Regions from separate parts of the Pulveribacter sp. genome, predicted to be linked through region 4. Evidence: predicted binding sites of a transcription regulator. Region 4 holds the regulator's gene; each other region holds the start of a gene.
The links. Region 4 encodes sigma-54, which starts transcription at its own class of promoters, with help from an activator protein. Its sites were predicted from a motif close to TGGCANGNAANCTGCTTT; they were not measured.

Region 1 (3,905 bases), on a different contig from region 4:
CAGGTCAGCCACCTTGTAGGCGACGAGCGACACCACGCCCGACCAGACGACGGTGAACAGCACGCTCTTGGCCTGGATCCACAGCTGCGCCCCCATGGCGAAGTCCGCGCCCTGCGTGCCGCCCAGGCCGGGCGCGGCAAACACGCCAGTCAGCAGGGCGCCGACGATGCCGCCCACGCCGTGCACGCCGAACACGTCGAACGCGTCGTCGGCGCCCAGCATGCGCTTCAGGCCGCCCACGCCCCACAGGCACACCAGGCCGGCGATCAGGCCGATGGCGATGGAACCCATGGGCCCCACGAAGCCCGCCGCCGGCGTGACGGCCACCAGGCCCGCCACCGCGCCCGAGGCCGCGCCCAGCATGGATGCCTTGCCCTTGTGCAGCGCCTCCCCCGCAATCCACGACAGCGTGGCGGCCGAGGTGGCCAGCACCGTGTTCACAAAAGCCAGGCCCGCCGCGGCGTTGGCAGCACCGGCCGAGCCAGCGTTGAAGCCGAACCAGCCCACCCACAGCAGCGACGCGCCCACCATGGTCAGCGTGAGGGAGTGCGGCGTGAACGCCTCGCGGCCGTAGCCGATGCGCTTGCCCACCATGTAGGCACCCACCAGCCCGGCAATGCCGGCGTTGATGTGCACCACGGTGCCTCCGGCGAAGTCCAGCGCGCCGTCGGCGCCCAGCAGGCCGCCGCCCCAGACGATGTGCGCCATGGGCACGTAGCTGAAGGTGAACCACAGCAGCGCGAAGACCAGCACGGCGGCGAAGCGCATGCGCTCGGCAAACGAGCCCACGACCAGCGCCACCGTGATGGCCGCGAACGTCCCCTGGAACGACAGGAACACGTACTCGGGAATGGTCGGGAGGGCGCCGAAGGTCTCCATGCTCACGCCCCGCAGGAATACCTTGGCGAAATCGCCGACGAAACGGCCCTCGCCTGAGAACGCCAGGCTGTAGCCGTACAGCGCCCACAGCAGCGAGACCAGGGCGAAGATCACGAACACCTGCATCAGCACCGACAGCATGTTCTTGGCGCGGCCCAGGCCACCGTAGAACAGCGCCAGGCCCGGCAGGGTCATCAGGATGACCAGCAGCGTGGAGGTCAGCATCCAGGCGGTGTCGCCCGCGTCGATGCGCGGGGCGGCGGGCGCCTGGGCCAGCACGGGGACGCTGACCGCCAGCAGCGCCAGGACGCAAGGGGCACGAAACATGTGCTTTTTCATCATCATGGTGTTCCTCCCGCTCACAGGGCCTGTTCACCGGATTCGCCGGTGCGGATGCGCACCACCTCGTCCAGCGTGGTGACGAAGACCTTGCCGTCGCCGATCTTGCCGGTGCGTGCGGCGCGCTCGATGGCCTCGACGGCGCGCTCCACGAGGGCGTCGGCCATGGCGGCCTCGACCTTCACCTTGGGCAAGAAATCCACCACGTACTCGGCGCCGCGATACAGCTCGGTGTGGCCCTTCTGGCGGCCGAAGCCCTTCACCTCGGTCACGGTGAGGCCCTGCACGCCCAGCTCGGACAAGGCTTCGCGCACCTCGTCGAGCTTGAAGGGTTTGATGATGGCGGTGACCAGTTTCATGGGGGCGCTCCTTCGCAAGGATGATGTGGATACATCCCCTGCATTGCAGGGACCGTGCCACGCCCCGCGCAGGGGTACATTGCGGGCAGATCAATGGCCCGCTGCACCACATGCGTGCACGCGGCGCACCAAACGAGGGAGAAACACGCGATGAGCCTTGCCCTGGTGCAAAGCCGCGCCCTGCTGGGCCTGGCGGCGCCCGCCGTCACCGTCGAGGTGCACCTGGCCCCCGGGCTGCCCAGCTTCACGCTGGTGGGGCTGGCCGAGGTCGAGGTGAAGGAGGCGCGCGAGCGCGTGCGCTCGGCCCTCACCAACGCCGGCCTGGAGTTCCCGCACAACAAGCGCATCACCGTCAACCTGGCGCCGGCCGACCTGCCCAAGGACTCGGGCCGCTTCGACCTGCCCATCGCCCTGGGCCTGCTGGCGGCCAGCGGCCAGATCGACGCCGCGCGGCTGGCCGGCTGGGAGTTCGCCGGCGAGCTGTCACTGTCGGGCCAGCTACGCCCGGTGCGCGGCGCGCTGGCCACGGCGCTGGCCCTGGCCGCCGAGGGCGGCGCAGCCGTGCCCATGGTGCTGCCACCGGGCAGCGCCGAGGAAGCTGCCCTGGTGCCGGGGGCGCGCATCCACCGCGCGCGGCACCTGCTGGACGTGGTGCGGCGCTTCCTGCCCGAGCCGGTGCAGAAGGAGGAGGACGACGACAACGACGGCTGGCAGGCGCTGCGCCCGCAGGCCGCCCCGGCCGCCGCGCACGGCCCGGACCTGGCCGACGTGAAGGGCCAGGCCGGTGCGCGCCGCGCGCTGGAGATCGCCGCGGCCGGCGGCCATGGCCTGCTGCTGGTCGGCCCGCCGGGCTCGGGCAAGTCCATGCTGGCGCAGCGCTTTGCCGGCCTGCTGCCACCGATGAGCGTCGGCCAGGCGCTGGAGAGCGCGGCCGTGGCCAGCCTGGCCGGGCGCTTCGAGCCCGGGCGCTGGATGCAGCGCCCCACCGCCGCCCCGCACCACAGCGCCAGCGCCGTGGCGCTGGTGGGCGGGGGCTCGCCGCCGCGCCCGGGCGAGATCTCGCTGGCGCACGAGGGGGTTTTGTTTTTGGACGAGTTCCCCGAATTCGCCCGCAGCGCGCTGGAGGCGCTGCGCGAGCCGCTGGAGAGCGGGCGCATCACCATCGCCCGTGCGGCGCAGCGTGCGGACTTCCCGGCGCGCTTTCAGCTGGTGGCGGCCATGAACCCCTGCCCCTGCGGCTTCGCCGGCTCGCGCCAGCGCGCCTGCCGCTGCAGCCCCGAGCAGGTGGCGCGCTACCAGGCGCGCCTGAGCGGGCCGCTGCTGGACCGCATCGACCTGCACGTGGAAGTGCCCGCGCTGGCACCCGAAGAGCTGCTGGCCGCCCCGCCGGGCGAGGCCAGCGCCCCCGTGCGCACGCGCGTGACCGCCGCCCATGCGCGTGCGCTGGCTCGCCAGGGCAAGGCCAACCAGGCGCTGGCCGGCCAGGAGATCGACCAGCGGGCTCACCTGGACGACGCCGCCCGGGCCTTCCTGCAGACCGCCGCCGCGCGCCTGGGCTGGTCGGCGCGCGGCACCCACCGGGCGCTGAAGGTGGCGCGCACCATCGCCGACCTGGCCGGCAGCGAGGCCGTGGGCGTCGCCCATGTGGCCGAGGCCGTGCAGTACCGGCGCGTGCTGCGCGCCGCGCCCGGCTAAAGTGCTTTCTTTTTCATAGCTGCCAGCGCTTGACTGGCGGGCGCTGCAGCCACTTTTTGCTTGAAACTCGCCGGGGCCTGCCTCCGCCCTGCCGCCGCGCCGAAGCCGCGCGGCACTCAAGCGATGGCCCGCACCTGCCGATAACGGGGCCTGCGGCCCTGGCGTGCACGCCGCGCGCTCCCGTCTTTCACCTCACCTCCCCCATGAAGAACCTCAAAATCGGCACCCGCCTGGCCGGCGGCTTTGCCCTTGTCCTGCTGCTCATGACCCTGATCACCGCCGTCGGCGTGTGGCGCCTGCAGACCGTGGCGCAGGCCACGGGCGCCATGACGCAGCAGCCCCTGGCCATGGAGCGCATGATCAGCGACTGGTACCGCTACGTGTACGCGGCGGCGCGGCGCACCAGCGCCATCGTGAAGAGCTCCGACCCGTCGCTGGCCCAGTTCTTCGCCGCCGACACGGCCATGACCACGCGCGAGGCGGCCGAGCTGCAAAAGCGCATCGAGGCGCTGCTCTCCAGCGCCGAGGAAAAGGCCCTGTGGGCCGAGATCCAGCAGGCGCGCAAGCAGTACCTGACCACGCGCGACCAGGCCGTCAAGGCCAAGGGCGAGGGCCGCGCCGAGGAGGCCGAGC
Region 2 (3,905 bases), on a different contig from region 4:
TGCATCCACCGCGCCCAGCACCGCTTCGGCTGGTGGTGGCGGCTGCATTCGCTGCACCACTCGCAGCGCCAGATGACGCTGTGGAGCGACAGCCGCAACCACCTGCTGGACGACCTGCTGCGCTCCATCATCATCGTGCTGGTGGCCCAGGCCATCGGCGTGGCCCCGGGGCAGTTCGTGGCCATCGTGGCGCTCACGCAGTTGAGCGAAAACCTGCACCACGCCAACCTGCGAACCGGCTTTGGCCGGCTGGGTGATCGGCTGTGGGTCAGCCCGTGCTTTCACCGGCGCCACCACGCCATCGGCATTGGCGAGCCGGCGCAGGGGCCGCGCCGCAACGTCTTCGGCGGCTGCAACTTCGGCGTGCTGCTGCCCTGGTGGGACATGCTGCTGGGCACGGCGGACTTCGCCCGGCGCTACGACCCCACGGGCGTGCGCGACCAGGTCGAGCCTGGCCGTGACGGCCGGGTGCGGGACTACGGGCGCGGCCTGTGGCAGCAGCAGTGGCTCGGGCTGCGACGCCTGTTCGGTGCCGGCTGACGCAGGCATAGCCAAAGCGGGCGCTATGCTTGCCGCCATGGGCCCGCTCATTGATTCCTTCTGGCGCGCCGCGGCGGGCTGCCTGTCGCCGCGCGTCATCCTGCTGTCGCTGCTGCCGCTGGCGGTGATCGCTCTGGTGGCGGCCGGCAGTGGCTGGCTGCTGTGGAGCAGTGCCGTGGCCTGGGTGCAATCGGTGCTGGAGAGCACGCATTGGCTCGCCTCCCTGTGGGGCTGGCTCGGCCACGTGGGGGTGGGCGACCTGCCCGTGGCGCTGGCGCCGCTGCTGGTGGTGATGGGCGCCACGCCGGTCATCGTCATCGTCTGCGTGCTGGCCGTGGCTGCCCTCATGACGCCGGCATTGGTGCGCCTAGTGGCCGAGCGGCGCTTTCCCCAGCTGCAGCGCAGGCATGGCGCCTCGTTGCTGGGCAGCCTGGTGTGGGCCACCGGCAGCACCATTGCCGCACTGGCGGCGCTGATCGCGTCCATACCGTTGTGGCTGATACCGCCCCTGGTGCTGGTGCTCCCGCCGCTCATCTGGGGCTGGCTGAACTACCGCATCATGGCCTTCGACGCCCTGGCCGAGCACGCCAGCCGGCCGGAGCGCCAGCTCCTGCTGCGCCGCCACCGCTGGCAGCTGCTGGCGATTGGCGTGGTCTGCGGCTTTCTGGGCGCGGCGCCCGGGGTGGTGTGGATCTCGGGCGTGGTCTTCGCCGCGGCCTTCCTCATTCTGGTGCCGGTGGCCATCTGGATCTACACCCTGGTTTTCGCCTTTTCCTCGCTGTGGTTCACCCACTACTGCCTAGCCGCGCTGCAGCGGCTGCGCAGCGAAGAGGCAGCTTCCGAACCCTCAACCCCATGACACCTCCAGCCTTCGGCCTGATCATCGTCGGCGACGAAATCCTCTCGGGCAAACGCGCCGACAAGCACTTGCCCAAGGTCATCGAACTGCTGGCCGCGCGCGGCCTGGGCCTGGCCTGGGCCACGTGCGTGGGCGACGACCCGCCGCGCCTGACGGCCCTGCTGGCCCAGGCCTTCGCGTCGGCAGACGTGGTGTTTTGCTGCGGCGGCATTGGCGCCACGCCGGACGACCACACCCGCCAGTGCGCCGCCGCGGCGCTGGGTGTGGCGCTGCAACCTCATGCCGGCGCGCAGGCGCTGATCCGCGAGCGCATGCAGGACATGGCGCGCGAGCAGGGTCAGCCCTTCGAGCCCGAACGCCCCGACAACCTGCAGCGCCTGCAGATGGGCGTGCTGCCGGCGGGCGCGCGCCTCATCCCCAACCCCTACAACAAGATCCCGGGCTTCTCGTGCGACGGGCCCGGCGGCGGCGCGGTGCACTTCGTGCCGGGCTTTCCCGTCATGGCCTGGCCGATGCTGGAGTGGGTGCTGGACGGCAGTTATGCCCAGTGGTTCGGCCGGGCACCGCAGACCGAGCACTCCGTGGTGCTCTACGGCGCGATGGAGTCGGCTCTGACGCCGCTGATGGAGCGCATCGAGGCCGCCCACCCCGGCATCAAGGTGTTCAGTCTGCCCAGCGTGGACCATCCCGTGCACGGTCGCCACATCGAGCTGGGCGTGAAGGGCGACGCCGCCCTGGTGCCCGCGGCCTGGCAGGCGCTACAGGCGGCTTTGCACCAATTTGGTGCAGCCCTGGGCCCTGAACTGGTGCGCCGGCGCTGATCCGCACCCCGGTTTGGCGCAGGCCAGCGGCACAATGGCAGGTTGTCGCCCCTGGCACGCAAAATGCAAATACCGTTTCGACATCCCCCTGGATGAGCCGTTCAACCCTGGAGAACCCTGATGGCAAAGACCGTTGCTGACGTGATGAACATGGTGGAGGAGAACGAAGTCAAGTTCGTGGACTTCCGCTTCACCGACACCCGTGGCAAGGAGCAGCACGTCACCGTGCCCGTATCCCATTTCGACGAAGACAAATTCAACCATGGCCACGCCTTCGACGGCTCGTCCATGGCCGGCTGGAAGGGCATCGAGGCCTCGGACATGCAACTCATGCCCGATGCGAACACGGCCAACATCGACCCGTTCTTTGAGGAAACGACACTGATCCTGCAGTGCGACGTGGTCGAGCCCGGCGACGGCAAGGCCTATGACCGCGATCCGCGCTCCATCGCCAAGCGTGCCGAGGCTTACCTGAAGGCCTCCGGCCTGGGCGACACAGCCTATTTCGGTCCGGAGCCTGAGTTCTTCGTGTTCGACGGCGTGCGCTGGAGCAACGAGCCCGGCCGCACCTTCTTCGAGATCGAAGAATACGAGGCGCCGTGGAACACCGGCACCAAGCTTGAAGGCGGCAACCGCGGCCACCGTCCGACGACCAAGGGCGGCTACTTCCCCGTGCCCCCCGTGGACAGCACGCACGACATGCGCGCCGAGATGGTGCTGATCCTGGAGCAGATGGGCATCCCCGTCGAGGTGTTCCACCACGAGGTGGCCGGCGCCGGCCAAAACGAGATCGGCACCCGGTTTTCCACCCTGGTGCAGCGTGCCGACTGGACGCAGACCATGAAGTACGTCATCTGGAACGTGGCCAACGCCTACGGCAAGACGGCCACCTTCATGCCCAAGCCCTACGCCGGCGACAACGGCTCGGGCATGCACGTGCACCAGTCCATCTGGAAGGATGGCAAGAACCTGTTCGCCGGCGACGGCTACGCCGGCCTGTCGGACTTTGCGCTGTACTACATCGGGGGCATCATCAAGCACGCTCGCGCGCTCAACGCCATCACCAACCCCGGCACCAACAGCTACAAGCGACTAGTGCCCGGCTTCGAGGCGCCGGTCAAGCTGGCCTACAGCTCGCGCAACCGCTCGGCCTCCATCCGCATCCCCTACGTGGCCAACCCCAAGGGCCGGCGCATCGAGGCGCGCTTCCCCGATCCGCTGATGAACCCCTACCTGGGCTTTGCGGCGCTGATGATGGCCGGCTTGGACGGCGTGGAAAACAAGATCCACCCGGGTGAGGCCGCCACCAAGGACCTGTACCACCTGCCGCCCGAAGAGGACAAGCTGGTGCCCACCGTCTGCCACAGCCTGGACCAGGCGCTGGAAGCGCTGGACAAGGGCCGCGCCTTCCTGACCAAGGGCGGCGTGTTCTCCGATGGCATGCTGGACGCCTACATCGAACTCAAGATGGCCGAGGTGCAGCGCTTCCGCATGGCGCCCCATCCGGTCGAGTACGACATGTACTACTCGCTATAAGGCGGTTTTTTGCGGCGGAATGTGATTAGGGGATACTCGCCCGCAACGTGCCCGTGCCCTCCATTTGGTGGCACGGGCCCAGCGAGGACCACTCTTTCCATGAAGCACACCCTGATCCTGATGACCCTGGCCTGTGCGGCGCTGACGCC
Region 3 (3,905 bases), on a different contig from region 4:
TCTTCGTCCAGTAATGCGATCCAGTCCAGCGTTTTACTGCTGACCAGCGGTAGGTATTTCAGAGAGTCGATGGGATAACCGGTGTCATGCGCAGCAGCGCTTAGGATGGAAACATCTTCAGGGCGTCGATGGATCAACTCGGCAAGTGGCTTGGCCCTTTGTTTCATGCCTTCGTGCCCTTTGACCCAAGGCATCCACCAGTTGGGCTGCATGGCAAGAGAAATACCGGCAAGACCCAACTCCACGCTGCGCATCAATTCTTCGCTGTTGGCGGGTTTGCGTGTGGCAACTGCCATCACGCCGTACCACGGCAGTCGCTGCATTCCTATTGGCGCGTCGGGCAGGGCGTCTCTTTGGACCTCGTTGGCGGTCACCACGACCAGCCGGTCCACCTCGAAAGCCAGAACCACCGGACGGGCAATCCAGACGCTGTGCATGCCATAAACCAAGGCCAATACCTGGATGGTACCCACGAGCGAAAAGTCCAGCAGACGCTCCCTCTCCGATTTATCAGGGTTGGCGAGCACGACGGTCAGCAACGGGCCACACACCACATCTACCCCCAGGATGAGCAGGTAGATATGGCCCACCTGCAACAGCGCCCAATAAGGCGGTGGATACCACATACTGAAGACTACGGCAGTCGACAGCAAAGCGACCGCAACAGAAATCAGCAGATGAATGGCTGTATGTCGGCTGGCGAAGGAAAGCCGCTCGGGGAGAAAGCGCATCATTCGCAGGATATAAAAAGGGGGCGTCGCATTCCCGTTATAAGTAGATGGTTGACTTAATTAGGGTCTGTCTGTAGTTGTCTGGGGCGTTAAGAGCCTCTTGGTCTTGTCCGCACAGAATTTATCGACGCGCTGACTGCGGGGTTAGTCATATTAGAGGATCTTGCTGAAGGCTGATGAGGGTAGGGCTTAAACAGGTCATGGTGCGGACTTTAGAGGGTGGTGGATTCGTCAGCTAAGTGGGCACCCTTTATTTTATAAGGCAATAAAGCAATAAGGGCGCCGAAGCGCCCTCATTTGGATTTTGTATTTTACTTCACAAATCGGCAGTTTGCAGGAACATACTTGAATACCTTGCTATCCTTGACGCCGCAACCCCATACCACAGGGGCACCCTGGATCAAAAGACCGGAAGGGGTCGCAGTGTTATTTACCGTTCCGGAACCGGGTGTCATGTAAATTTCATTTCCGCCAGCCACAGCCTTAATCAAAGCAGCACCAGGAGCACCGGTTGCAGTGTAAACTACAGTAACCATGCCTTCACCTGCGGCAGGGGCTGTCACGTTAGCGATTGCGGCGATTTTAATATCAGAAACGTTGGTGCCCGAAGTGTATTCATAACCATAAGTGGCTTCATTAGCGCCGGGCGGAGTTTGCGCGCCGTTGCCGCCATAAGCAATAATTTTGCCCGTCGCCACGTTTGCAAAGGATTCGGCTACTGCCGTCTTTGCGGCAGTGGCCAAGCTCAGGCCTTCAGAAATGCGAGCGCGGATAGTGTAGTCTTGATAAGCCGGCAGAGCCACAGCAGCCAAAATACCGATAATCGCCACCACGATCATCAGTTCGATCAGGGTAAAACCTTGTTGCAGGGTACGCTTCATAAATCCTCCTCGGATGGGTATTGAGATTCCCCACGAAGAAGCCCCGTGGGTTGCACTGTTTCAAGCAGCTTCCATGCCATGGCCGGCGGGAAGGCCGCAGGAGTTTGTTAGAAAATGTTGTCGCCCGGGTGCTTGCAGAGTGTCGTAGAGCTTCTGTCCGGCGACGCTGGAGTTTCAGTAAAAAGCGGCTTCAACCCTTGCCCATTAATCGCTGCCAGCTATCAATACAGAAGCGCTAGCCGACTCGTCTGCCCGCGCCTCACCCCAGCACGAACTCCATCTCCGTCCCCGCCAGCGCAATCCGGTCCCCCGTCTTCAATGGCACCGGCTCGCCACTGACTCCCGCCCCGTTCAGTAGCGGCATGTCCCCACCCTCCACATGCGCCAGCACATAGCCGTGGTGGCGCTTGGTGATAGACGCTACCGCCACCCCGGGCTTGCCAATGGTGGTGACCACTTTGGTCAGCGCCACCTCGCGCCCCGCAGCGGGGCCAGAGATGACGCGCACCGAGGCGCTCAAGGGGACAGCGATAGGAGCGGGGGCCGGCGCGGCGGGCGGCAGCATGCCGGGCTTCAGGAAGACGGTCTTTTCGTAGTCCGGCGCGGCCTCGTCGGCCAGGTAGCGCAGCTTGTACTTGCCCACCTCCACCGTGTCACCGCTGCGCAGGGCGTGACGCTTGATGGCTTGGCCGTTGACGAAAGTGCCGTTGGTGCTGCCCATGTCCTCCACGTCGGCGCTGCCGCCGGCGGACAACAGGATCACCGCGTGCTCGCCGCTGACGGCCAGGTGGTCTATGACGATGTCGTTGTAGGGGCGGCGGCCTATGCTGGTGCGTTCCTTGGTGAGAGGGACTTCCTTGATGACGACTCCGTCAATCGTTACGACCATTCGGGGCATGCTTGTTGTTCCTTGGAGTGCGGCGGGCGGGCGCGTAGGCTTGAAAAGGCGTTTAGTTCGTTGCTCTGGACCGACCGTGGGTCTAAGCAATTTCCGGGCGCAATTTGTGTATAAAAGTTCGCTAAAGTTACGGATGGCCGCGTAACAGGCGGGCGACGATGCCGCCGCGCCGCATGTCGGCGGCCGGCCCCGGGCCGCTGGCCTGGGCCAGCACCACGCTGATGTTGTCGCGCCCGCCCAGGGCGTTGGCCAGGGCGACCATGCGGCGCGCCTTCTCGGCCAGGGGCAGGGGTTGACGGGCCAGGTGGGCCAACTCGTCGTCGGGTATCAGATCGGTCAGGCCGTCGGAGCACAGCAGGTACAGGTCGCCCGGCTCCACGGCAAATTCATTCACTTCCAGCGGCGCCACGGGCTCCACGCCCAGGGCGCGGGTGACCAGGTTGCGCATGCCGGTGCGTGCGGCCTGCTCGGGGGTGAGCAGGCCGGCGTCGATCTGCTCCTGCAGCCAAGAATGATCGCGCGTCAGCTGCTCCAGATTGCCTGCGCGCAGCCGGTAGCAGCGCGAATCGCCGATGTGGCCCAGCACCAGCTGGCTGCCTCTGAAGATGCCTGCCACCAACGTGGTGCCCATGCCTTCGTATTGCGGGTTGGACAGGGAGGCGCCCAGGATGGCGTGGTTGGCCTGCTCCACGCAGGAATCCAGCCGCTCGCACACCTCGGCGGAGCTGGCGCCCTGGGCTTCAGGGGCCTCCAGCCAGCGGGCCAGCTCGGCGCCCACCTGATCGATGGCCATGGCGGCGGCCACTTCGCCGGCGTTGTAACCGCCCATGCCGTCGGCCAGAAGCACCAGGCCGGCAGCCTCGTGGATGGCCACCGCGTCCTCGTTGTTGGTGCGTACGCGACCGGTGTCGGTCAGTGCGTAGAACTCGTAGCTCGGCATGGTCAGGAAGGAAGCGCGGAGGAAGACTCGGCGTCTTGGATTTGTTGCGTTATGTTACTTCATGGCTACACACTGCTCGCCATGAAGATGCGTCATTTTTGTCACGCGGTGCGTGCATTTGTGTCTGCAGTATCCGGGCGTTCAGCAGGCAGAAAAAAAGCCAGCGGGGCCGCTGGCTTTTTTGTTCTGACATGGCGCGATGCATATTGGGGGAGCGTCACGCCAAGCCACGTGAGGGCCCTGGTTTACAGCAGACCCTTGAGGATGCGGCCCATCTCCGACGGGTTGCGCGTGACCTTGAAGCCGCACTCTTCCATGATGGCCAGTTTGGCGTCGGCCGTGTCGGCGCCGCCGGAGATCAGCGCGCCGGCGTGGCCCATGCGCTTGCCGGGAGGGGCGGTGACGCCGGCGATGAAGCCGACGATGGGCTTCTTCATGTGGTCCTTGCACCAGCG
Region 4 (3,905 bases):
CGGCACCCTCCGCCGCCACGCCGGCCCCCGCTCCCGCCCCGGCACTGCGCCCCAGCAGCGAGCTGGGCGGCGGCAAGCAGTGATGGCGCCAGGCACGACGGGCGCCGCGCCGGCCGAGACCGCCCCCAGCCGGCTGCAGGCGCGCCACCTGCAAAAGTCCTACGGCGGGCGCCAGGTCGTCAAGGACGTGTCGCTGTCGGTGCAAAAGGGCGAGGTCGTGGGCCTGCTTGGGCCCAACGGCGCGGGCAAGACCACTTCGTTCTACATGATCGTGGGCCTGGTGCGTTGCGACGGCGGCGCCATCGGCATCGACGAGCACGACGTGACCAGCATGCCCATTCACCGCCGCTCGCGGCTGGGTCTGTCCTACCTGCCGCAGGAGGCATCCATCTTCCGCAAGCTCAGCGTGCAGGACAACGTGCGCGCCGTGCTGGAGCTGCAGCGCGGCGAGGACGGCCGCGCGCTGCCGCGCGCCGAGATCGAGCAGCGCCTGACGGGCCTGCTGCAGGAGCTGCGCGTGGAGCATCTGCGCGAGTCGCCAGCGCTGGCGCTGTCCGGCGGCGAGCGCCGGCGCGTGGAGATCGCCCGGGCCCTGGCCACGCAGCCGCGCTTCATCCTGCTGGACGAGCCGTTCGCCGGCATCGACCCCATCGCCGTGATCGAGATCCAGCGCATCATCGGTTTTCTGAAGGCGCGCGGCATCGGAGTGCTCATCACCGATCACAACGTGCGCGAGACGCTGGGCATCTGCGACCACGCCTTCATCATCAGCGATGGCAGCGTGCTGGCCCAGGGCACGCCCTCCGAGATCGTGGACAACGCCGAAGTGCGCCGGGTGTACCTGGGCGAGCACTTCCGCATGTGAGGGCGCAAGCTGCCATGGCCTGCCGCCGCGCACCGCCGATGCCGGCGCCGCCCATGACGGCGGCGGCGCACGGCGGCGCCGCCCGATGAACCGCCCCACGCTGGCCCTGCGCGTCTCGCAGCAGCTGGCGCTCACCCCGCAGCTGCAGCAATCCATCCGCCTGCTGCAGCTGTCCACTCTGGAGCTGGCCCAGGAGGTGGGCCAGATGCTGGCCGACAACCCCTTCCTGGAAGAGGCCGAGGATGGCGCGCCGGACACTATCGATTCAGTAGCTGCCAGCGCAGAACTGGCGCGCACTACAGGCCAACATGATGCCGAAGCGCCGGAAGGCGCCGCCGACCCCGGCCTGGACGCCCCCGAGCCCGCCGGCCTGCCCGACGCTCCAGAGCGCCTGGACTGGGAGGGCGAAGCCAACGGCCCCGACAGCGACTGGGGCAGCAGCGGCGACAGCCCCGCACGCGCCGGCAGCAGCGGCAGCGACACCGAGGGCGACGCCATCGACCTGGCGCGCAGCCACGAGACCCTGGTCGAGCACCTGAGCCGCCAGGCGCTGCTGCTGCGCCTGTCGCCGGAGGAAGCGGCGGCGCTGGCGCTGCTCATCGGCTCGCTGAACGACGACGGCTACCTGGAAGAACCCCTGCCCGCCCTGGCCGACAGCCTGCTGGGCGAGCACTGGGAGCACGAACGGTACGAGGAGCTGCTGCACCAGCTGACTCTGGCCCTGGGCCTGCTGCAAAGCCTGGAGCCCACCGGCGTGGGCGCGCGCGACCTGGCCGAATGCCTGACGCTGCAGCTGCAGGCCCAGCTGCAGCAGGCCGGCCCGGCCGATGCACCCACCGTGCAGGCTGCGCTGGCCATTTGCCGACAGCCGCTGGACTGGCTGGCCCGGCGCGACGTGCGCCGCCTGTCGCAGGCCTGTGGCGCCAGCGAGGCGCTGACGCGCGCCGCCATCGCCCTCATCGGCCGGCTGGAGCCGCGCCCGGGCCGGCGCTTTGCCGACGTGCAGCAGTTCGCCATGGTGCCCGACGTGATCGTGCGGCGCATCGGCAGCGGCACGCAGCAGCGCTTTAGCGTGCAGCTCAACCCGGCGGTCATGCCGCGCCTGCAGGTGCACGAGCAATACGCCGGCGCGCTGCGCGCCCACCGCGGCAGCCAGGGCCACCCGCAGCTGCAGGCGCGGCTGCAGGAGGCGCGCTGGTTCATCAAGAACGTGCAGCAGCGCTTCGACACCATCCTGCGCGTGTCCGAGGCCATCGTGCAGCGGCAAAAGAGCTTCTTCGTGCACGGCGAGCTGGCCATGCGCCCGCTGGTGCTGCGCGACATCGCCGAAGAGCTGGGCCTGCACGAATCCACCATTTCGCGCGTGACCACCGCCAAGTACATGGCCACGCCCCAGGGCACCTACGAGCTGAAGTACTTCTTCGGTTCCGGCCTGGGCACGGAGACCGGCGGCAACGCCTCCAGCACCGCCGTGCGGGCGCTGATCAAGCAGTTCATCGCCGCCGAGAACCCGGCCAAGCCCCTGTCGGACAGCAAGATCGCCGAGATGCTCAAGGAGCAGGGCATCGAATGCGCACGCCGCACCGTGGCCAAGTACCGCGAGGCGATGAAGATCGCCCCCACCAACCTGCGCAAGGCACTCTAGCAACCACCTCCCCATGGCCCGCATCGTCTTCGAGCTTCCCGCGCACTTCGGCTTCGCCACCGAGCTGCAGGTCTACATCAGCCACGTCAATCAGGGCGGGCACCTGGACAACGCCCAGCTGCTCAGCCTGGTGTCGGAGGCGCGCGTGCGCTTCTTCCAGTCGCTGGGCTACCCGGAGGCCGACGTGGCCGGCCTGTCCACCGTGGTCGGCGACATCGTGGCGCAGTACAAGTCCGAGGCCTTCCACGGCGAGACGCTGCGCGTGGAGATGGTGCCGCAGGACTTCAACCGCTATGGCTTCGACCTGGTGTTCCGAATGACCGAAACCACCCAGGGTCGCGAGATTGCCCGGGGCAAGATTGGTATCGTCTTCATTGACCGCGCCGCGCGCAGGCCGGCGCCCATACCGGAATCCATCCGCCTGCTGCTGCAGCAGCGCAGCGCGCCGGCACCCTGAAGGCGTAGGCGGCCGGGCCGCAAATTACCTAATTGAAGGAATGTTGCGAAAAGTCACATTCCGTTAAGATAGTCCGGCCGCGTGGGCTTGGTTTTAGTGGTTTTTGGGCTCTAGCCCTTTCCTGGCATGCGTTGGCAGCTACACAAACCATAGTAACCAACCCATGCACCCACCCATCCGAGGCCACTGGGCCGTCGCCCTGCTGTGCGCCGGCGCCCTGACACTTCCGATCGCCCACGCACGCGAGCTGGCGCCCATCGACGCACTGGGCGAGTCGCCCCCCGCCGTGCAGCGCAAGGCCGCGCAGGCCATGCCCGCCCAGGTGTGGAGCCTGTCGCGCGAGGAGCGGCTGGGCTTGCCCACTTTTGTGCAGCTGCGGCCCGCATTGGCCAAGTCCCGCGCCGCGAACGTGGACCCCGCTGGCGTCGCACGGGACGAGCTCAAGGCGCTGGCCAGCCTGTACGGCATCACCACGCAGGAGGCCGATGCCGCCGTGGTGCACCACGTGCAGAGCCTGCCCGGCGGCGAGCACCTGGTGCGCCTGACCGGCCAGCGTGATGGCATCGAAATCTTCCGCGAGCAGGCCACGGTGCTGCTGGACGCGCAGGCGCGGGCCACGGCCATCGGCGGCTACCTGGGCAGCACCGCGCTGGCGCCCAGTCTTCACAAAGCCATTCCGGTCCGCTCGCTGGAAGCCTCCGGGGCCTTGACCCGGGCCTTGCAGGATTACGGTTTTCCGCCAGAGGTGGGGCAGCAGCTTCAGCCCACCGACGCCAAGGGCGCCTACCAGTGGTGGAGCCTTCCCGCGGGTGTGGAAGGAGAGGACGGGGCCACGCTCGCATCCGCACGCACCAAGCCGGTGTGGTTCCGCCTGCCCGAGGGCCTGGTGGCCGCCACTTACGTCGAGGTGCGCGTGCGCCAGGACGGGCAGGAACACG

Region 1: a site for sigma-54 is predicted at 1,620-1,637, ahead of RT282_RS14040 (P-II family nitrogen regulator). Genes of this name have one in related genera too.
Region 2: a site for sigma-54 is predicted at 2,273-2,290, ahead of glnA (type I glutamate--ammonia ligase). Genes of this name have one in related genera too.
Region 3: a site for sigma-54 is predicted at 1,674-1,691, ahead of RT282_RS15225 (pilin). Genes of this name have one in related genera too.

What each region holds. Positions count from the first base shown of each region.
Region 1 covers NZ_DAMATK010000005.1:69,583-73,487, reverse strand. Annotated here, with positions in the region: gene RT282_RS14045 (ammonium transporter) at 1-1,206, opposite strand, end outside; gene RT282_RS14040 (P-II family nitrogen regulator) at 1,239-1,577, opposite strand; gene RT282_RS14035 (YifB family Mg chelatase-like AAA ATPase) at 1,728-3,272, shown strand; gene RT282_RS14030 (methyl-accepting chemotaxis protein) at 3,476-3,905, shown strand, end outside.
Region 2 covers NZ_DAMATK010000002.1:1,029,588-1,033,492, reverse strand. Annotated here, with positions in the region: gene RT282_RS11135 (sterol desaturase family protein) at 1-540, shown strand, start outside; gene RT282_RS11130 (EI24 domain-containing protein) at 566-1,399, shown strand; gene RT282_RS11125 (molybdopterin-binding protein) at 1,396-2,220, shown strand; gene glnA (type I glutamate--ammonia ligase) at 2,341-3,756, shown strand; gene RT282_RS11115 (hypothetical protein) at 3,856-3,905, shown strand, end outside.
Region 3 covers NZ_DAMATK010000007.1:53,907-57,811, forward strand. Annotated here, with positions in the region: gene RT282_RS15220 (hypothetical protein) at 1-734, opposite strand, end outside; gene RT282_RS15225 (pilin) at 1,043-1,612, opposite strand; gene RT282_RS15230 (FHA domain-containing protein) at 1,872-2,510, opposite strand; gene RT282_RS15235 (Stp1/IreP family PP2C-type Ser/Thr phosphatase) at 2,638-3,450, opposite strand; gene sucD (succinate--CoA ligase subunit alpha) at 3,696-3,905, opposite strand, start outside.
Region 4 covers NZ_DAMATK010000001.1:235,082-238,986, reverse strand. Annotated here, with positions in the region: gene lptA (lipopolysaccharide transport periplasmic protein LptA) at 1-83, shown strand, start outside; gene lptB (LPS export ABC transporter ATP-binding protein) at 83-865, shown strand; gene RT282_RS01105 (RNA polymerase factor sigma-54) at 951-2,510, shown strand; gene RT282_RS01100 (thioesterase family protein) at 2,524-2,967, shown strand; gene RT282_RS01095 (IPTL-CTERM sorting domain-containing protein) at 3,131-3,905, shown strand, end outside.